2 regions of the Carnobacterium antarcticum genome follow, and region 1 is predicted to be linked to the other one. Evidence: a T-box and tRNA genes for the amino acid it is inferred to sense, from the RefSeq annotation. Region 1 holds a T-box; the other holds one or more tRNA genes.

Region 1 (8,134 bases):
TTTAATGAGAGGGAATTATTGTAATTAAATTCTCATTTGACAAGAGTTTTCTAAATTGGTATGATTTTGGCGTTGAGTAAAAAGTTGGTTAATTTATAATGTAAAGTATCAAAAATTACTCAACTGTATCAAACCGCTTAATTAAAAACAGTTTGATTTGGTGAAAAAGGGGAAGTGCTAATGAACAAACGTTAACTAGCAAGAATGGAAAAACATATTGTTTTGCTTATTTATCATTATTCTGTTATATATGCATTTATTCTAGGAGGAAAAAATAATGAAATCATATTTTCAAAGAATTGGACGTTCGTTAATGCTCCCAGTTGCGGTTTTACCTGTAGCTGCGATTTTGATGGGAATCGGTTATTGGATCGACCCAAGCGGATGGGGTGGAGAAAACGTCTATGCAGCATTTCTCATTAAAGCAGGTTCAGCAGTAATCGATAACCTACCTGTATTATTTGCTGTTGGGTTATCACTGGGCATGTCAAAAGACAAAGACGGAGCAGCCGCGCTTAGTGGACTGGTAGCTTTCTTAGTAGTCACGACTTTATTAAGCACAGAGTCTGTGTCTATGCTGCAAGGTATTGATATCGAGGCAGTCAGCCCTGCATTTGACAAAATTAATAATGCTTTTGTTGGGATCATATCTGGTTTAGTTGCAGCTTCTATGTATAACCGCTTTAGTCATGTTAAGCTGCCGCAAGCATTGGCCTTTTTCAGTGGAAAACGACTTGCGCCGATCATGACATCAATGGCGATGCTGGTTGTTTCATTAATCTTATTATTCGTTTGGCCGGTAGTGTTCTCTGCATTAGTAACATTCGGTACAAGTATTAGTAAATTAGGTGCTATAGGTGCTGGTTTATACGGATTCTTCAACCGTTTATTGATTCCAACAGGTTTACACCACGCATTGAATTCTGTATTTTGGTTTGATGTGGCCGGTATTGATGATATTGGGAACTTCTGGGCAGGTACAGGGACAAAAGGAATCACTGGTATGTATCAAGCTGGTTTCTTCCCGATCATGATGTTCGGTCTGCCAGGCGGAGCGTTAGCAATGTACCACACAGCTAAAGACAACAAGAGAAAAGTAGTAGCATCTTTAATGATCGCAGCCAGTTTTGCTGCCTTCTTTACAGGTGTTACTGAACCGCTGGAATTCTCATTCATGTTTGCAGCTCCGTTATTGTACTTGGTACACGCGATCTTAACTGGGATTTCACTATTTATTGCAGCAACTTTCCATTGGACAGCTGGTTTTGGATTTAGTGCTGGTTTAGTCGACCTTGTGTTAAGCTTCCGATTGCCATTAGCAAACCAACCGTATATGTTGATCCTTCAAGGATTAGTCTTTTTTGCTATTTATTATTTTGTTTTCCGTTTTGTGATCGTTAAATTCAACTTGGCAACGCCAGGTCGAGGAGATGACGAAGATGAAGAAATCGTGGAAGATGATGACGCAGCTGTTTCTTCGTCAAAAAATGATAAATTTAAACGTCAAGCTGAAACGATTTATGCTGGTTTAGGCGGCGATGAAAATATAACCTCAATCGACAATTGTACAACGCGCTTGCGTCTCGAGGTTAAAGACATGTCTAAAGTCGATGAAAAGAAAATCAAATCTTCCGGAGCAATTGGCATCAACAAAGTTTCTGACCATAACATCCAAGTTATCGTCGGAACCGAAGTTCAATTTGTTGCTGATGAAATGACTAAATTAAAAAAATAATTAAATGAATTAAGCTAGTGCCCTTTGTTTAAGCGACGAAGGGCACTTTGCTATTGCTCGCTAGCTGTTTATTTGATAGAATAGAATCAATAGTTAAAAACAAAGAAAAGGAATAGTAGAAATACTTCTTTTAAAGAGAGTGCATGGTTGGTGGAAATGCATAAAGAAAGCTTTTGAACTCGCCTTGGATGTTGCTTTACTGAAATCGATCAGTAAGTAAAGCCGTAACGCCTGCGTTAAAGGTAAGAAGAGTCTACAGAAATTTTGTAGAAAACATAGGTGGTACCACGATCAGTAAACTGTTCAATCGTCCTATGAGTATCAGATTATTTATCTGCGCTCATAGGGCGATTTTTTAATTTATTAAACGATTAAACTGAGGAAGAGGGATTAACGATATGAGTTTCAATCATAAGACTATTGAAAAAAAATGGCAAAAGTACTGGGCAGATAATAAAACTTTCCAGACAACTGAAGATTCAGCAAAAGAAAAATTTTATGCTCTGGATATGTTTCCGTACCCATCTGGACAAGGGTTACATGTTGGACATCCAGAAGGCTACACTGCGACAGACATTCTTTCACGTATGAAACGTGCACAAGGTTACAATGTATTGCATCCAATGGGATGGGATGCTTTTGGTTTGCCGGCTGAACAATATGCGTTAGATACCGGAAATGATCCTGCGGAGTTTACTGCTCATAATATTGAAACATTTCGCCGTCAAATCAACTCATTGGGTTTTAGTTACGATTGGAAACGTGAAATCAATACGACTGATCCAAGTTATTACAAATGGACCCAATGGATTTTTATTAAATTATACGAAAAAGGATTAGCTTATGAAGCAGAAGTTGCGGTTAACTGGTGTCCTGCTCTAGGAACAGTATTGGCTAACGAAGAAGTTATCGATGGAAAAAGCGAACGTGGCGGACATCCTGTTTTCCGCAAACCAATGAAACAATGGATGTTGAAAATAACAGCTTATGCTGAACGTTTATTAGAAGATTTAGAATTGGTTGATTGGCCTGATAGTATTAAAGATATGCAACGCAATTGGATCGGAAAATCGGTTGGAGCAAATGTCTCTTTTACAGTTAAAGATACAGAACAAGACTTCACTATTTTTACGACTCGTCCAGACACATTATTTGGAGCAACTTATTGTGTCATGGCACCAGAATTGGACTTAGTGGAAAAAATTACGACTCCTGAACAAGAAGCAGAAATCAAAGCTTATATTGAAAAAGTTAGTCTGAAAAGTGATTTAGACCGGACGGATTTAAGCAAAGAAAAAACTGGCGTATTCACAGGAGCTTACGCAGTAAATCCAGTAAACGGGAAAGAAATACCGATTTGGATTTCTGATTATGTCTTAGCGTCTTATGGTACAGGTGCAATCATGGCTGTTCCAGCACACGATCAACGGGATTACGAGTTTGCAAAAACTTTTGGCTTAGAAATTACCCCCGTCTTAGCAGGCGGTCAAATAGAAAAAGAGGCCTTTTTAGAAGATGGTCCACACATCAATTCAGATTTCCTAGATGGTTTGGGCAAAGAAGAAGCCATTGCTAAAATAAATGCTTGGCTAGAAGAAAAAGGTTTAGGTAAAAAAGAAACGACGTATCGTTTGCGTGACTGGTTATTTGCAAGACAACGCTACTGGGGCGAACCGATTCCGGTTATCCATTGGGAAGATGGCACATCAACTACGTTAGCTGAATCAGAGCTTCCGTTGTTACTGCCAAAAACAGATGAAATCAAACCAAGCGGTACTGGCGAATCGCCACTGGCTAATATTACCGACTGGGTCAATGTTACCGATCCAGAAACAGGGATGAAAGGCCGCCGTGATACAAATACCATGCCGCAATGGGCAGGAAGTTCTTGGTATTATTTACGGTTTATCGATCCTGCTAACGATGAAATGATAGCAGACCCTGAAAAGCTGAAAGAATGGTTGCCGGTTGATATTTATATTGGCGGGGCCGAACACGCCGTTTTACATTTGTTGTATGCACGTTTTTGGTATAAGTTTTTATACGATATTGGTGTGGTTCCAACGAAAGAACCTTTCCAAAAATTATTTAATCAAGGAATGATTTTGGGAGAAAACAACGAAAAAATGTCTAAGTCAAAAGGCAATGTCGTAAATCCTGATGATGTGGTTGAAAAATATGGAGCAGACACATTACGGATGTATGAAATGTTTATGGGACCGTTGGATGCTTCGATTGCATGGAATGAAAACGGCCTTGAAGGCAGTCGCAAGTTCTTAGACCGAGTCTGGCGTTTATTGATGGATGAAGAAGGGCAACTTCGTGACCGCGTAACCACATTCAATGATCAATCATTAGATGTAGCCTACCACCAAACTGTAAAAAAAGTGACGGAAGACTTTGAGCAACTGCGCTTTAATACAGCTATTTCACAATTGATGGTATTTGTGAACGAAGCCTATAAAGCCAAAGCTTTACCGGTAGAGTACATGAAAGGCTTTGTACAGTTGTTAGCTCCGATTGCTCCTCATCTAGGTGAAGAGTTGTGGGCCGTTTTGACAAACAGTGACGAAGGCATTTCTTATGCAGCATGGCCAACGTATGATGAAGCATTCTTAGTACAAGATGAAATAGAAGTGGTTTTTCAAGTGAACGGAAAATTAAAAGCTAAAGCCCAAGCATCTAAAGAAATCACGAAAGACGAATTGGAAACTTTAGCAATGACTAATGAGAAAATTCAAGAAGCCATTAAAGGAAAAACAGTCCGAAAAGTAATCGTTATTCCTGGGAAATTGGTTAATATTGTAGCGAATTAGTTTTAGAATAAGGGATCAGACCACTGGCTTAAAAAACAGTGGTCTTTTCTAATGGGGTCAAAAATGAGAACCTTAAATTTTTGTAAATATCCTCTAAGACGCTCTGCAAAGCATTGCAACGGTATTGGGAAAGAAGTAGAATAGATATTAGTACATAAAAGTATGAGAGTAGGGTTATGGAAAATGTCAAAGGATGTTACGAAAGAAAATGCATCGGTGAATGAAAAAAGCTCACGAGACAAAATGGTCAGCGGCTCTGCTTGGATGACCGGCGGCAGCATCTTATCTCGGCTTTTAGGGGTTTTATACATTATCCCTTGGATGGCATGGATGGGTACGCAAGATGTAGCAAACTCTGCCAATGCTCTTTACATGGTAGGGTATACGCCTTACGCATTGTTTTTAAATATTGCTACAGCCGGAGTTCCTTCCGCTATTGCCAAGCAAGTTTCTTATTACAACGCTTTAGGGGAATATAAAATCAGTCGTGAAATTTATAAAAAAGGGCTGCAGGTAATGGCCATTACCGGAATTGTTGCAGCCATCTTAATGTATATGATTGCACCATTTATTGCAGCCAATAGTCCTACTGCTTCGGTAAGTGATGGAACGCAAGTTATCCGATCGTTAAGCTGGGCCTTGTTGATTATTCCTTGTATGAGTGTCACACGCGGTTTTATTCAAGGTCATCATACAATGGCACCCTCAGCTATTTCACAATTTATTGAACAATTAGGCCGAGTTATATTTATGCTGGCTGCTGTCTATCTTATCCGAGTGGTATCAGACGGAAGTGTCGTTAACGCTGTTTCGGCTTCAACTTTTGGAGCCTTTATTGGAGCGGTGTTCAGTATCGGCTACTTGCTGTACGTTATTTGGCGGAAAAAGCCCGAACTGGATATAAATGTTGCAAATAGCAGAAACAAAATTTCTGTTTCCACTAATGAGATTTTCAAATCCATTATTAAAACAGCGATACCGTTTATTATCATTGGTTCAGGAATCACTTTCTTTCAGCTGATCGATCAATTTACATTTGCACCAATTATGAATGCGGTCAGTGATATGACAGCGAAGCAAATTGAAAACAATTATGCTATCGCTGCAGGGAATGCAAATAAACTGATCATGGTCGTTATTTCTTTGGCGGGCTCGATGGCGATTACTTCTGTGCCGCTGATTGCTGATTTATTAGCGCGAAATAAAATGGCTGATGTAAGAGCACAAATGAGCGATAGTATCCAACTATTTTTCTTCATTATGCTGCCGGCTTCAATCGGTATGGCAGTCGTTGCCAAACCTCTTTATACCGTTGTTTATGGTTATAGTGCATTTGGAGCAAGCATTTTGCAACTGTCTTCTTATATGAGCATTTTTCTAGGATTGTTTGTCTTGTTGGGATCGACTCTTCAAGCAGCCAACCAAACAAAGCGAGCTTTGGTAGCAATGGCAGTTGGGTTAGTGGTTAAACTGGTGGTTCAATACCCGTTGCTGGCTATAGCTGGTACGCATGGTATGCTGTTATCCAACATTGTTGGTTTTGGGGCGACAACCTATTTAATGTTACGCGCTATCTACAAAATGACGCACTTGAATATCGGTTTCTTGCTAAGACGCCTTTTATTGATGGCAATCATTACGGCCGCCATGGCCTTAGTTGTTTTTATTGTGCAACAAGGGATGTATCGATTATTTGAACCAAAAGACAGAATAGGCTCATTGATCAACATGGGCGTTTCAGCCTCTATCGGTGGATTTGTGTACTTGTATGCCGCATTAAAAACTAGGTTAGCAGACCGGTTGCTAGGGTCACGGGTAGCAGGTTTACGAAGAAAGTTAAGAATAAAATAAACAAAAAACAGATAAAGAGAGCTAGCTGGCATCTATATAGAGATGCCACCTAGTTTTTTTAGTCCCTTTTTTAAAAAGAGAATGGAGCAGGTACAATGAGATTAGATAAGTTTTTAGCACATACAGGATATGGCACCCGAAAAACAGTTAAAGAATTGTTGAAAAGCAAACAAGTCGAAGTAAACGGCAAGCTTGCTAAAGATGGGAAAGTTCATATCGAACCGGAAAGCGATCAAGTGCAGGTTGCTGGAGAAAAAGTTCATTACCAAGAATTTATTTATTTGATGCTGCATAAGCCTCAAGGGGTAATCAGTGCCACGGAAGATAAACTGCATAAAACGGTGATTGATTTGCTTCATTCACAAGACCGTTTATTGGACCCTTTCCCAGTTGGCCGATTAGATAAAGATACAGAAGGGTTATTGTTGTTGACGAACGATGGGGTTTTAGCTCATAATTTATTATCGCCAAAAAAAGAAGTCGATAAATGTTATGAAGCGGTGATCCAAGGAATCGTTGACAAAAAAGATATCCAAGCGTTTGATGAAGGAGTCACTTTAGACGATGGTTTTGTCTGTCGGTCAGCGGCGCTAACGGTTTTATCAACAAATGCAGAGTCACAAACGTCGACTATCCAAGTCGTGATTCATGAAGGCAAGTTTCATCAAGTTAAACGTATGTTTGAAGCGGTGGATAAAAAAGTGACTTATTTAAAACGTTTATCGATGGGCCCTTTAACTTTAGATAAAGACTTAAAAATCGGCCATTATCGACCATTGACTGAAGCAGAGATGAAAGTGATGGAAGATTACCGATAAGAAATCAAAAACCTGACAGATAGCCATTATGGCTTCGTCAGGTTTTTTTGGATTTAGTTTTCGGAAAATTCTTTTAGAGTAAAAGGCAGTTGTTCAATGATGTGGGTCGGTAAGACAACGTATTGCTTTTTAGCTAGGTTATCGCCAATGTGACTGTGTAAATAAACTGCCGCCAATACGGCTGACTTTGAATTTTCTAATTGTGCTAAAAATCCAGCGATCATCCCAGCTAAAGTATCGCCCATCCCGCCAGTTGCCATTGCAGGATTACCGGCTTGATTTTTCCAAACGTCTTCTTCAAAATAAACTTCCGTTCGATGTTGTTTCAAAACGACCGTTGCATTTAGTTCAGCTCGGGCTGTCTGATTTAGAGATTCTTTTTGTTCAGATGGTTTTAAATGACTTAATCGCTCCCACTCGCCTAAATGAGGAGTATAAATAGTTTTGGCTTTAGGCGTTGAAAGCTGGTGTTCTGCCATCATGGTGATCGCTGATCCATCAACCACGATTTGTTGGTTTTCTGTAACGAGAGAGAGAACAGATTTTAATAATTCTAAAGAATCTTTTGAATCACCCATCCCCGGTCCAATGACAAGAACCGAGGCTGCTTTTACTTGTTGTGCGAGCGCTTGACGGTTATTCCAGTCCAGCACCATAGCTTCTGGCAAACGAGCATGCAAGGCAATGTGGTTGGTTTTTGCAGTGGCAACACTGACTAACCCGGCACCGCTGTTTACCGCTGCACTAGTAGCCATTATAATAGCTCCCCCCATTGATTCGTTTCCGCCGATGACTAAAATTCTGCCGTAATCGCCTTTGTAGCTGTCATCTTTTCTTTTTGGAATCAAACCGTGGATACTTTCTTGATTCAGTTTTTTCATAAGAATTTCCTCCTTCAGATACTTAAAGCTCCT
Region 2 (8,134 bases), 1.1 Mb from region 1:
TCCTATTGTTGGGGTATTTATGTTAGTACTATTAACAATTGGAAATCTGGGAAAATTACAGGGACATAAATACGGTTCGTTGTTACTGCTCATTTGTTTATATGTTCCCTTTTATCTGTTTTCTGGGAAGTTGAAATTAGGGCGTTTTATCGATGAACATTCGCCGTTTGTTTATTTAACCTTGAAGGTGAAATCGTTCATTCTATTGGTCTCTACTATCGATTGGTTAGCCGCTGCCCTGTTTTTTACCTACCTAGTAAAACTATATGAATCTTCATTAACTTACCCCATAGGCATTTTGATTTACGCTATTTCAACGATTGCCGGCATTGCTAGTTTCTTGCCGGGAGGAATCGGGACGTTTGATGTGGCTTGTATTTATTTATTCAGCCAACTAAATTACGATACAAATGGCGTCATATTGAGTATCCTGATTTACCGGATCGTCTATTACGTTGTTCCTTGGCTCGTTGCCCTTTTTATTATGCTAATTGATTTTTTACGTGAAAAGACCTCTTTGATCTCGCGCAATGTTATGATGCAAATCGAAGTAAAAGCGTTGTCGTTCAGTGTGTTGTTTGGTGGGGTAGTCCTGATTTTATCGGTTGATACACCTGATTTGGTTTCACGCGTGCACCTTTTGGAAGAAATCGTTCCTAAAGACGCACAAAATTTTTCGAGGATCACAACGTTAATAATCGGTATTTTGTTGATCGTGTTATCCAAAGGTTTGCGCGAAAGAGTGAAGACGATACATCATATTTCGATTGGTTTATTGCTTATCGGAGCAGTAACCTGTCTGATCAAAGGTCTAGATTATGAAGAAACTTTACTGATGGTTTTTTTCGCCGGATTTTTATTCTTCGCTCGAGACTATTTTACAAATCAAAGTATGGAACACACGAAAAGCAGTATCGCTGCAACGATTGGATTGGTTACAGGATTGCCGTTGATCTATGCAGGAATATACAATGCCACACATGGTATTTCTTTCTTACATGATACGGGTGCCTACAGTTTTGTTTATTTGAAAGAAAATAGTTGGAAGTTTCTGGTTTATGAGATCGTTGCGGTTTCAATTGCTCTGCTGTTACAATATAGCCAATCGAAAAGAATCGTATTTACACCGGTAAGCGAAGAAGATGTCACTAAATTCGAAGTGTTTATCAAAAAATACCCAGCGAATGAATACACCCATTTATTTTATTTAAAGGATAAAAATGTTTTCTACAATAGCTTGAACGACGTTTTGTTCCTTTATCGGCCAACGGGCAAATATCTGTTGGTCTTAGGAGACCCAATCGGCAATCCAGAACACTTTGAGGATGCTGTTGATGAACTGCTTAGAACCGCGCAAAAGTATAATATGTCTGTTAATTTTTACGAAGTAGAAGGAAAAAACTTGGAATTGTACAGCAACCAAGGATTTAGCTTTTTAAAAATAGGAGAAAATGCTAAAGTTGATTTATCGGATTTTTCATTTAAAGGGAAAAAAAACAGTGATTTACGCCATATCAGGAATCTTTACACAACAAAAAACTTTCAGTTTGAAGTAGTCTATCCACCGTACACTGAATCCTTTCAACAAACGTTAAAAACCATTTCTGATGAATGGCTAAAAGGCAGAAAGGAACATCAATTTTCGCTAGGTTTTTTTGATCTAGAGTATTTATCAAGAGAACCGGTGGCTATTTTGAGCAACGAAAAAGGCATTCAGGCGTTTGCCAGTATCTTGCCGATTGCCAATTCACAGTCTATTTCAATTGATTTGATGCGGTTTAGAAATAAAGCACCTAGTGGAACAATGGATGTGTTATTTATATCATTGTTTGAATGGTCTAAGAAAAGCGGGTATCATTCTTTTAATTTAGGTATGGCGCCCCTTTCAAATGTAGGAAATGAAGCTTATTCTCATAAAAAAGAAAAATTAGTCAAATATGCGTATGATTTTGGCAATAATATTTATCGTTTTCATGGATTGCGTTCTTATAAAGAAAAGTTTCATCCAGAATGGAGCAATGTGTACATTGCTTATCGAGAAGAATACAAACTGATCAGTGTATTACTAGCGTTGATCAAAATATCAAACTAAAGAGAGAACAGCAGGGAGAGAATCGGTTGGATCAAAAAGAATTACAATCATTAGTAGAAGAACTGTCTCTGACCTATTTTGGACGAGCTTTCAATCATCAAGCAACGTTTAATGCACGGTTGCGGACAACCGGCGGACGTTATCATTTGTTGACCCATAATTTAGATTTTAATTTAAAAATATTAACAACATTTGGTCTGCCCGAATTCATCGGTGTGATCAAACATGAGTTGTGCCATTATCATCTTCATTTGACTGGAAAAGGATACCAACACAAAGATGCCGATTTTAAGCAATTACTGAAACAAGTAGGAGGAACACGTTACGTTCAATCACTGGCGCCAGTAAAAAAGCCAAAATCTTTTTGGGTTTACCACTGTCTAAAGTGTCAGAATGCTATTTATAGGCAACGACGTTTTGACACGAAACGCTATGTTTGCGGAAAATGCCAAGGAAAATTGGTTTTACTAAACGAAACTCAGAAAGTAAAGCTCGAAAGCTAAATGGATTTAAAGAGGAAAAGGAAATAGAAAAAGTAGCGTAAATCAACTATCTAATACTCAATAATATATTATTAACCTATTATTTATAGAAGAGAGGCGAATCCATGAATCAAGCAGCTGTTATTCAAGAATTGATAGCGGAAACTTTTCCAGATTACCAAAACAATTCAGCAAAACAACAAGCGATCGGTGAGACGGAATCACTGTTTTCTCTCTTAAAAGGGATTAGCCCCCCAAAAAAATCCAGCGATAGGTTTTTTAGCAGATCCCTATTGTCGAAAGCGAAAAGAGATTTTACCGTCGATCCTCCAGTTTCAGTAGACAGTAACGGACAAATTTATCCCTATTGGAAAAAACAGTTGGATCATGCACTACGTCAGTTGAGTGAACGAGTCCAAACAGTCTCGCTGCTGGATTTCGGTGCGATTGGAGATGGGAAATTTGATTGTACCCAAGCTTTTAAAAAGGCTATCTCCAGTGGAAAACGCCGGGTCTTGGTTCCGCCTGGTGTTTACCGCACAAGAGGACTCAAATTGCCTTCTTATACCGAGTTGATCGGAAGCGGAACGGCTAAAACCAAGTTGATTTTAGTAGAAACAGCGCCCAAAAGAGAACGGTTGATTACCAACCAGCAGTATTTAAAAGGCAATCATCATATTCGCATCGAAGGAATGGAATTGGATTGGAATGTGAACCGACTATCTGAAAAAGAACGGACAGCTTCAGGCGGAACTGCTTCTAGTGGAATCACGCTAGCTCATGTGAAGTATGCCGTTATTCGCAACATCACCATTACGGATCCAGGGCTTCATGGCGTTGATGTGACTTCAGCTATTTACGATTATTCTGGCGATGGTCAACGAGCACGGCTGGGCAGCCGGTATATTTGGGTAGACCAAGTAGAAGTTAAGGGATTCGGTGATGACGGCATTACCACTCATCATAGCGATGATATTCTAATTTCAAACTGTTTTTTGCACCATCCAAGCGGACGGGCACATAAAGCAGGATTTTCTAATTCAAATGGAATAGAAGTTGATGATGGTTCTCAACATGTCACCTTAACGAATAATCTCACAGCGTATTGTTTCGGCGGTGTCGAAATTAAAGCTCATGAAACCAGCTCAGCAGCCTCAGATACACAATTGTTTGGGCATTATTCTTACCATGATAATCGCTCTTATAATTTCAGACATATTGGCCATCATCAAAAGGCTGATGCACAGACTCAATCAGCTTTTGGCATTCGTGGAACATATTTGGCTGCTTATTTTCCAAAGAAAACAGATCTCTACCTGGCTTCAACGCCAAGGGCTTTAGTGATATCAGCCTATCAAAAAGTAGCGATCAATCACTTCTTAGCGAAAACAACAGCAGAAACAGCTCCGGAAAAAATTGCCTTGTCAGTTCAATACCGTGCTGGAGAAGTTTATTTGAAAAATGTTCAATTGGAAAATTACGAAACAGCTAAAAAACCTCTACGGATCAGTCGAGAAACTGGAAGAGTAAGGATAGGCTAATATCAGAATAAAGAGGTGTCTATAGTTGTGTTGCTTAACTGGAGAACATCCTTCTGAACAATCGGCGGTGTTAAGTGAGATACACCGCCGTTTTTGTTGAATTCATCGATTGACAGAGTAGATACGGATTTGTATACTTGATTAGTAAGAGAAAAGTGCTTAAAAATCATAATAACGATTGTAATAAGCTGTAACTGTTGATACAATAAGGATGTTAAGCGGTCGTGGCGGAATTGGTAGACGCGCCAGCTTGAGGGGCTGGTCGAGAAATTCTTGGTGGGGGTTCGAGTCCCCCCGACCGCATATTGAGAATAGCAAGTTAATAGGGTTTTACCCTTACAGGTACTTTTTTCTCTTTTATTAAAAGGGAGAAAAGTACCTGTTTCTTTGTGAAGAGAGAAATGCAGGACCCTTTTTAGCAACTTGTTTTTGATTTTCTAAAAAGGAAGAGTGCTCGTTCAGAATTTGAACGAGCACTCTTATTTTATTAAAAGTTTAATTTTTCGATTCGATCAAAAGCTTCTTTCAATAATACAAGATTTTGTGTTGCTGCAAGTCGAATATATTGAGCGCCAGATTCGCCAAAAGCTTTGCCTGGAATTACGAGGACTTGAGTTTCTTTTAATAATTTTTCTGTAAAAGCAACAGAATCCAAATTGGTTTTTGAGATATTAATAAAAGCATACATACTGCCTTTAACTGGATGCAATGACAAAAACGAAATTTCAGCGACACGCTCAGCAATATATTCAAGACGTTCTTGGAAAACAGAGGTCACTTTAGGCACCAATTCATCTGCATGGTCTAAAGCATAAATTCCAGCACGTTGAGAGAGAGTTGGTGCCGAGTAAGTAATGCTTTCGTTGATAAGTTTGGCGGCTTCATTTAAATAGTCTGGGGCAATCATATACCCAATTCGCCAACCTGTCATCGCAAATGCTTTTGAAAAACTGCTGAAGGTAATTGTATGTTCAGGCGCGAATGTTGCCATAGGGACAAAATCATCATAAAAAGTAAAAGCTTCATACACTTCATCAGATAAAATATAAAAATTGTGTTCGATAGCCAAGTCAGCAATTTGTTTGAAGAGTTCCGGACTAAAAACGGCGCCCGTTGGATTATTTGGCGAATTGATGATGATAGCTTTGGTTTTATCTGTAATAGCAGATTTTAAAAGTTCGATATCAATTTGAAAACCATCTTTTTCATAAGTTGGCATGAAGACTGGAATCCCACCAGAAAAAATTACTTGATCCTTGTAAGGAGAGAAGTAGGGCTCGTGAATAATGACTTCATCACCAGGATTTAAAATAGTTTTCAACGTCAAATACATACCATGAAGTGCGCCGACTGTAGCCCGAACTTGATTCGGTTTGAACGTTAATTGGTAATGTTTTTCATAAAAATCAATCACTGCTTGTAAAAAGTCTTGGCTGCCGCCAGAAGCCGTATACTTCGTATGTCCTTGTTTTGCTGCTTCGAAGGCAGCATCAATGATAGCTTCATCGGTGATTAAATCTGGATCACCGATCGATAGATCAATGAGGTTTTCTGTTTCACTTGCGAGTGTCGCAATTTCCATCAGAATGTTTTCATCAGGAAACTGGTGAGCTAAGGCTGTATATGTTTTATCCACTTTTAAAACTCCTTTTCGATTTGCTTCTGCTTTATAGTACTTTGCTTAGAAAATCCTGTGTTCGGGCATGCTGCGGATTAGAAAAAACATCTTTTGGTTTTCCTTGCTCAACAATCATTCCGTCATCCATAAAAATCACTCGGTCAGCTACTTCACGGGCAAAGCCCATTTCATGCGTAACAACGACCATAGTCATACCGCCTTCAGCTAAGTTCTTCATTACAGCTAATACTTCGCCAACCATTTCTGGATCCAACGCTGAAGTCGGTTCATCAAACAACATGACGTCAGGTCCCATCGCAAGCGCACGAGCAATCGCTACCCGTTGCTGCTGACCACCAGATAATTGGACAGGAAAGCTGTCGCTTTTATCGCTTAGGCCAACTTTATTCAATAATTCTAAAGCATTTTTTTTGGCTTCTTCAGGATTTTGCCCTTTAACTTTAAGTGGACTGATGGTTAAATTTTCTACAACCGTTTTATGTGGAAATAAGTTGAAGCTTTGGAAAACCATTCCCATTTTTTGACGCAATTCATTGATGTCGGCATTCTTTTCTAACAGATTTTTACCTTCAAATTCAACGCTGCCCTCAGTTGGCTGCTCTAATAAATTTAAACAACGGAGGAAAGTACTTTTCCCGCTGCCAGAAGGGCCAATGATAACAACGACTTCACCAGTTTTGACTTCTAAATCAATGCCTTTTAATACTTCATTTTTACCAAAATTTTTCTTTAAGTTTTTAATATTAATCACTAGTATTCATGCCCCTTTCAGCAAAACCTAATAGACGAGATAAAGTAAAAGTCAAAATGAAATAAATGACCGAAGCAATCAAAATAGGTAAGAAGGGCTTGAAACTAGCACCGGTTACCACACCTGCTTGGAACATTAATTCAGATACTCCAATGACAGAAACAACAGAAGATTCTTTGATAACAGAGACAAATTCATTTCCTAACGCAGGTAAAATATTTTTAATGGCTTGTGGAAAAATAATATAGCGCATGGCTTGTGTATGGTTCATGCCTAGAGAACGAGCAGCTTCTAGTTGGCCTTTGTCCACAGCATTGATTCCAGAACGGATAATTTCGGCCACATAGGCACCGCTATTTAAAGCAATCGCGATACAACCAGCAGTGAATGCTGAAAGATCTAGACCTAGAAATGGCGAACCAAAGTAAACTAAGAAGATTTGAACTAAAAGTGGTGTGCCACGAACGTATTCAATATAAGCAACGGAAATAGCTTTTAAGGGAAGCTTCTTCGATAATTTCATTAAAGCCAGCGCACTGCCGATTATGGAACCGAAAAGTACCCCGATGAAGGCTAAGACTACTGTATAACCAGTTCCTTTAAGGTAATACGAACCGTATTTCTGGAAGAATGGACGATCGTCTCCCATATGAGTCGCAGCTTCTTCAATATAACCTGGTAAAAGATTTTCGTCACGAATGACTTTGATGGTTGAATTGATTTTTTCTAATAAATAAGGTGCTTCTTTAGAAATGGCGACAGCTGTTTGTTTATCCGCATCCTCAAATTGGACATCGGCAAACATAATATCATTATTTTGAGAAATATAAGCTTCCGCAACAGGTCCTTCTAAAATAATCGCATCAACTTTCTTTTGTTGCAGGTTAACGATAACGTCAGGTACTTTTTGAAGTGAGACAACAGTTGAACCGATTAGTTCGCTATGAGCTAATTCTTCTTGTGTGGATTGTTTTTGTGCACCTACTTTAACACCGTTGAAATCATCGACACTTGTAAAGCGATCTTTATCGGTTTTCCGAACGACAACTCTTTGCTGTACATCCATATAGGCGTCAGAGAAGTTAACTTCTTTTAATCGTTCAGGTGTTGGCGACATTCCTGAAATAATAATATCGATTTTGCCAGTTTCCATAGCCCCTAACAAACCATCGAATCCTAATTCTTCAATTTTTAATTCTACGCCTAAATCATCAGCGATCTTTTGGGCAATTGAAATATCGAAGCCAACGATTTTATCTTGCCCATCTACGGTAGCATGAAATTCATAAGGAGCATAATCGGCAGATAAACCAACAATCAACGAACCTCGTTCTTGAATTTTTTCATAGACTGGATCAGTATCCGCTGCAGAAACGGATGTGAGAGGTACTAAAGTTAATAGTAGTGTCATAACAGAAAACAGGATAGCAACTAAGGTGTTTTTTTTATTTTTCATTTATCTTTCGCTCCTTTTTTTATCTTGTTTCATACTATAAATGAAAGTGTGATAATATACAATCTTTATTCTTAATAAACATTATTTATGCATGGTTAAATACAATTCGAACGATTGTATTGATGAGTTAAATATCTTAATAATGCTTTTATTTATGCATTGTTAGGTTTTTT

The links. The T-box of region 1 lies ahead of leuS (leucine--tRNA ligase). A T-box ahead of a tRNA ligase gene usually reads a tRNA of that ligase, here a tRNA-Leu.
Region 2: it has a tRNA-Leu gene. The T-box ahead of leuS (leucine--tRNA ligase) is inferred to sense a tRNA for this amino acid. The anticodon was not compared.

The regions. Positions count from the first base shown of each region.
Region 1 is NZ_CP010796.1:2,383,708-2,391,841, forward strand. It holds gene nagE (N-acetylglucosamine-specific PTS transporter subunit IIBC) at 278-1,735, shown strand; T-box leader at 1,829-2,053, shown strand; gene leuS (leucine--tRNA ligase) at 2,134-4,551, shown strand; gene NY10_RS11375 (putative polysaccharide biosynthesis protein) at 4,735-6,402, shown strand; gene NY10_RS11380 (pseudouridine synthase) at 6,498-7,220, shown strand; gene NY10_RS11385 (NAD(P)H-hydrate dehydratase) at 7,274-8,101, opposite strand.
Region 2 is NZ_CP010796.1:1,251,354-1,259,487, reverse strand. It holds gene mprF (bifunctional lysylphosphatidylglycerol flippase/synthetase MprF) at 1-2,092, shown strand, start outside; gene NY10_RS05925 (SprT family protein) at 2,119-2,595, shown strand; gene NY10_RS05920 (glycosyl hydrolase family 28-related protein) at 2,700-4,115, shown strand; tRNA gene NY10_RS05915 (tRNA-Leu) at 4,334-4,418, shown strand; gene NY10_RS05910 (pyridoxal phosphate-dependent aminotransferase) at 4,603-5,751, opposite strand; gene NY10_RS05905 (amino acid ABC transporter ATP-binding protein) at 5,783-6,505, opposite strand; gene NY10_RS05900 (ABC transporter substrate-binding protein/permease) at 6,498-7,961, opposite strand.